DNA from 2 places in the Photobacterium sp. GB-50 genome. Region 2 is predicted to be linked to the other one. Evidence: predicted binding sites of a transcription regulator. Region 2 holds the regulator's gene; the other holds the start of a gene.
What was found. The regulator CRP, encoded in region 2, controls carbon source genes, mostly activating them, when cyclic AMP is high. The targets are predictions, from matches to a motif close to TGTGANNNNNNTCACA.

Region 1: a site for CRP is predicted at 1,403-1,418, ahead of C9J41_RS08820 (CTP synthase). Genes of this name have one in related genera too.

Annotation. Positions count from the first base shown of each region.
Region 1 is NZ_PYNX01000005.1:19,993-23,181, forward strand. Features, by position in the region: gene C9J41_RS08820 (CTP synthase) at 1-1,322, opposite strand, end outside; gene mazG (nucleoside triphosphate pyrophosphohydrolase) at 1,540-2,352, opposite strand; gene C9J41_RS08835 (hypothetical protein) at 2,784-2,972, opposite strand; gene C9J41_RS08840 (hypothetical protein) at 3,118-3,189, opposite strand, start outside.
Region 2 is NZ_PYNX01000009.1:17,181-20,369, forward strand. Features, by position in the region: gene C9J41_RS12740 (phosphoribulokinase) at 1-707, shown strand, start outside; gene C9J41_RS12745 (OsmC family protein) at 777-1,181, opposite strand; gene crp (cAMP-activated global transcriptional regulator CRP) at 1,561-2,193, shown strand; gene C9J41_RS12755 (hypothetical protein) at 2,382-2,564, shown strand; gene C9J41_RS12760 (DUF1338 domain-containing protein) at 2,620-3,189, opposite strand, start outside.

The sequences.
Region 1 (3,189 bases), on a different contig from region 2:
AGGCGCATTGTACCGCCTAGATCTGATTTCTCAGTACGCTCTTCAACTTTACCTTCACTATCAATCCACTCAGTAATAAGACCAACGACTGGATATTTAGTTTCAGCATTAAATTCAGTTGAATGCGCATCAGACATTTTGGCTACATTTCGAGCAAACTCGATTAATGCTACCTGCATACCTAAACAAATACCTAGGTATGGAATATTATTTTCACGTGCGTATTGAGCAGTAAGGATCTTACCTTCAACACCACGGCTACCAAAACCACCTGGAACCAAGATTGCATCAAGGCCAGCCAGTACTTCTGTACCTTTTGACTCAACATCTTGAGAATCGATGTATTTGATTTTTACTGATAGACGATTTTTCAGGCCCGCGTGTTTAAGTGCTTCGTTAACTGACTTATATGCGTCTGGCAGTTCAATGTACTTACCAACCATACCAATAACGACTTCAGAGGTAGGGTTCGCTTCTTCATAAATAACTTGTTCCCACTCAGAAAGATCAGCTTCTGGTGCTGTAATACCAAAGCGCTTACACACTAAATCATCAAGACCTTGAGCCTTAATTAATTGTGGGATTTTGTAGATTGAATCTACATCTTTCATTGAGATAACAGCTTTTTCCTGCACGTTACAGAACAGGGCAATTTTTGCACGCTCATTGGCAGGGATCATACGATCAGAACGACACACTAAGATGTCTGGCTGAATACCAATAGAAAGAAGTTCTTTTACTGAGTGCTGAGTTGGCTTAGTTTTCACTTCGCCAGCCGCTGCTAGGTAAGGAACAAGTGTCAAGTGCATGAACATGGTGTTTTCACGACCTTGCTCTACGGCTAATTGACGAATAGCTTCCATAAATGGGAGTGATTCAATATCACCCACAGTACCGCCTACTTCAACGATTGCTACATCATGACCTTCAGCACCCGCTAACACGCGAGATTTGATTTCATTCGTGATATGAGGAATTACCTGAATCGTTGCACCTAAGTAATCACCACGACGCTCTTTGCGTAATACGTCTGCGTACACGCGACCAGCTGTAAAGTTATTACGCTTAGTCATCTTGGTACGAATGAAACGCTCGTAGTGACCTAAGTCTAGGTCAGTCTCTGCACCGTCTTCCGTAACGAATACTTCGCCGTGTTGAATTGGGCTCATTGTGCCTGGATCAACGTTGATGTAAGGGTCAAGCTTCATCATAGTCACGTTAAGACCACGTGCTTCTAAAATCGCTGCAAGTGATGCAGCAGCAATGCCTTTACCTAGAGAGGAAACTACTCCGCCCGTAACAAAAATGTAATTCGTAGTCATGTTTAACCTGGAAGATTGGTGTAGAGGATAAATGTATCTGGACGGGAAATTAGTATACCAGACACCATTTATCGCCACAACGTGAAAACTATCACACCGCCATTTGATTTTTTTTGCTTCACATCAAGTAAGCGTTATGAACTGAAATATCAAGCTTTAACAAGCAGAACAATACCATAATGGTATAATGCATTTAAAAATCATGCTGAATTTTTAATTACTGGTTTTTACTTTCTTTCTCTTTAACACGATTCCATGCTTCATCTAGCTCAGTTAATGAACACTGACTAATGATCTTTCCTTGTTCTAGCACACTTTTTTCCACTTGGCGAAAACGCTTTTCAAATTTTTTATTGGCTTTTTGTAATGCCATCTCTGGTTTTACTTTTAAATGACGACTTAAATTCACCACTGAAAATAGTAGATCACCGAGCTCTTCTTCTATTCGTTGTTGTTCTGGCACCGCTTGAATCACTTCGTCCATCACTTCATCAAGCTCTTCTTTTACCTTATCAACCACTGGTGCTAATTCATCCCAATCAAAACCAACATTCGCGCAGCGTTTTTGAATTTTATCAGCACGCATTAATGCCGGTAATGTGTTAGGAATATTGGCAAGCAAGCTCTCATCTTGCTCTTTAGCTGCGCGCTCTTTGGCTTTTTCGGCTTCCCAGTTTTGTTGAACGGCTGCTTCATCATCAAAATCAGCATCACTAAAAACATGGGGATGGCGACGGACCAGCTTTTCACTTATGCCTGCCACTACATCGTCAAATTCAAACAACCCTTGTTCTTTGGCCATCTGACTATAAAAAACAACTTGGAACAATAAATCACCTAATTCTTCTTTTACATCGTTCCAGTTTTTCTGCTCGATGGCATCAGCCACTTCATAGGCTTCTTCAAGGGTATAGGGAACGATTGAATCAAAGTTTTGTTTCAAATCCCACGGACAACCACGATGTGGGTCTCGCAACTGAGACATAATTGCTAATAATTGTTCCATTTGAGACGCCTGTTTATTATCCATACCACCAACTCTTTAAAATGGCGCTTTAAGCTTCTAACTTTAAAAGCGCCAAAACTTCGATAGTTAATACTAGAAAACTAATTTAGAAATTCATAGCAACGATCAATCATCATCATGTTGGCAATGTTCATGTTGCTTATGATGATCTCTAGCATGATCACAATTTTCATGTCCATTATCGCCATCATAATGATGATTCTCACATCGATGTTGATGTGACTCATGGCGATGGTGTCTACACCCTTGGTGATGTGAATCATGGTGTTGGCAATCAGAGTGATGAGAGCACGTGTGATTAGAAGAATCTACGCTATAAGACTCTGCTAACGCATAGTTTGGCAACAGAAATGACATTAACAATAACAGTACTATTGTAAGACTTTTTTCTCTAATCATGCTTAATACATTCGACTTCATAATACCCCCGTTAATTATTTAAACGTTACTTTATCTGCACCCACTTTCATTCCCTGCAGGCAAAGAATAAAAAACAGCAATTGTTTGATGTCATCACTAGGTACATTGATAAAATTATTATCAGGAATAAGAAATGTTGAAATAAGTAATAAAACACTCGTAATACTATTTTTAGTTAATAATTTTAATAGTAAATTTTTCATAATAGTTCTCTTGCCGCTTTATTTATAAAGCAACATCATTAATTAATAACAACCATCACTCATCTATATAATTAAGATGGGATAATTAATTTGTGAAATTAACACTTACTTTGAATCCAATTTAGATCCAGAAATAAGCAAACTATTAGGCAATAGGAGGGCGATAAATTGATTTTATAACGGCAAGAACAAGCGAATCTTGAAGATATTCAATCGG
Region 2 (3,189 bases):
AGATCCGCAAAGCTAAAGAGCAAGGTCGACATATCAGCTATTTTGGCTCAGAAGCCAATGACTTTGCCCAATTAGAGCAATTTTTCAAACAATATGGTGAAGATGGCACTGGCCGCTTTCGCCGTTATCTACACACATTTGACGAAGCCGTACCCTACAACCAAATGCCCGGAACGTTTACTCCGTGGCAACAGTTAGCAGAAAACACTGATTTACTCTTTTATGAAGGCTTACATGGTGGGGTTGTCGATGGCGAGATCCATGTCGCACAGCATGTTGATCTTCTTATTGGAATGGTACCCATTGTTAACTTGGAGTGGATCCAAAAAATTGTTCGTGACACGAGAGATCGAGGGCACTCTCGCGAAGCGGTGATGGAGTCAATCGTTCGCTCCATGGACGATTACTTAAATTATTTAACTCCGCAATTTTCACGCACACATATCAACTTTCAACGTGTACCAACCGTTGATACCTCAAACCCGGTGAGTGCCAAAGGGATCCCAAGCTTAGATGAAAGCTTTGTTGTGATCCGATTTCGCGGTTTAAATAATGTCGATTTTCCGTATTTACTTTCCATGATCCAAGGCTCATTTATGTCACGTCATAACACGCTTGTCGTCCCTGGTGGAAAAATGAGTTTTGCAATGGAATTGATCATGCGCCCCCTTATCGAGAAACTGATTAATACAGGGAAAATCAGTTAAGTTTGCACAAACGAAAATAAATAGAAAAAAGGTTGGCACAAACACCAACCTTTTTCATCTCAATCATTATTAAGCAGTGATGATTTCATACGAATGAGTCAACTTAACCTTTTCAGCAATCATCAAGCATACAGAGCAATATTTCTCTAAAGAATCAGCAATGGTGTTAGCCACTAAGGTTTCATTTAAATCAAAACCTGAAACAATAAAATGCAAATTGGCTGCGGTAAACAAACGTGGCGCTTGCTCTCGACGCTCAGCTGAAATAAGAACCTCACAACCCACAATATTTTGCGCTTGGGATTGTAAACCACTGACAACATCTACTGAGCTACACCCTCCCGCCGCCATTAATACCAATTCCATTGGACTTGGAGCTTTATCCCCTCCATTACCATCCATGACTACACTATGACCGGAGCTAGATTGACCTAAAAAAGTCATATCTTCTACCCATTTTACTCGGGACTGCATCGCTTAATCCTTATTCAAACGCCCAATAATTGTCTCTAGTCTTATTGATTAAATAATGAATGTAAATCCTAATTCTCCGCCTTAATAACAACTTTTTTCCTCTCTAAAAATCGTCGTAATAATCATTACTTATCGCACCACTTAAAATTATCTCGCCGCATTGTGATCCTGTGCACAGTTATCCATATGAAATGAACGAATCTACTAGATCAATATCAAGAAAAAGGCGCAGAAAAAGGATACACTCTAACTTATTCAAGTTAGCTTGCAGCCCAGCGGCTGAATGGATACCCTATCAGTAGGCAGTTTTTTTTCTCGTGATAAAAGTTAGAAAAGAAACCAATGCTGTTGGGCAACAAATGCAGAGGAAGTTAGTAATATGGTTCCAGGTAAACCGCAAACAGATCCAACTTTAGAGTGGTTTCTTTCCCATTGTCATATTCACAAGTACCCATCGAAAAGTACGCTGATCCACGCAGGTGAGAAAGCAGAAACGTTGTACTACATTGTGAAGGGTTCTGTTGCTGTACTAATCAAGGATGAAGAAGGTAAGGAGATGATCCTTTCTTACCTAAACCAAGGTGACTTTATTGGTGAGCTTGGCTTATTCGAAGAAGATCAAGAGCGTACTGCTTGGGTTCGTGCGAAAAGTCCTTGTGAAGTAGCAGAAATTTCATTCAAAAAATTCCGTCAGTTAATTCAGGTTAACCCTGATATTCTGATGCGCTTATCTGCTCAAATGGCAAGTCGCCTACAAGTGACAAGCCAGAAAGTAGGTGATTTGGCATTCTTAGACGTTACAGGTCGTATCGCACAGACATTGCTAAATCTTGCAAAACAACCAGATGCAATGACGCACCCTGATGGCATGCAGATTAAGATCACTCGTCAAGAAATCGGTCAAATTGTTGGCTGTTCTCGTGAAACAGTGGGTCGTATTCTGAAAATGCTTGAAGAGCAGAACCTTATCTCTGCTCACGGTAAGACGATTGTTGTTTACGGTACGCGTTAATTTTTAACGTCTTTAACCGTACGAAAAAAGCCGCACACTGTTGCGGCTTTTTTATTTCTTATTGATTAATAATCCCCCCATAAATACCTTTAAAAAGTGTGTCATTAATGCCATTAATTAATTTGTATTGCTCAAATTAAATGCTAAATTCAAGCAATGAATGGAGTTCATCTTTTTTTGGTTTTTATATGGATATTGAACGTTTTGCCCCGAATAGCTACACCACTGTACCTGGTGCTATCGCTCCTCAACCTACAACTATTGAGATGACAGGCTTTAGTGACCGTCGTTGTTATTTAGAACAGCAAACAGGTTTACGTCGCTGTCCTGTTGAAGACAGTGGTATTTGGGGATCGCCCCTCGATAATTAACAGATTTAAAAAAAAGCAGCCAATTGGCTGCTTTTTATTGCCTTGTTTACACTGTTCAAGAGTTATAAGTACTTTCAAAGATCTTATCTGCCGAAGCTTCAACAAATCCGGTATAAATCTCACCATCAGGCTGTAAATAACGTTTAGCAAACTCATAAAATCCGCCAGAGACCAACATCTCACCATCAGAAAACGTGACCATGACTTTATCAGCCATGGTTGCTGATTGCTCTAACATCACAGTAGGATCGCCTTTTACCGCACCTCCCGCCTGATTAATGTCAAAACCACTTGATTCGAGAAAATGGTTCACTTCAGAAATTTCATTAAATTGCTCAAGCTGATTAATATCAATAGTAAAATGATTAGCACCAAAACCATGCGCTGCCACCCACCCTGCATATTCACTTTCTGCATTTAAAAACTGATAACTATCACGGCTTAATTGCCATGGTTTACCTTGAGAAAGAAAAGCAGGATCAGCAAAATAAGCATCATCAACTTGATCGACAAGCTGACGTACTTCTGTTTGTAACTCTGTTGAACATAATCCTAATTGCAGTTCACTAATAAATACTTTAGGCGCAGCAGGATCGGGATGTTCAAAGTGCTCTGCATATAACTT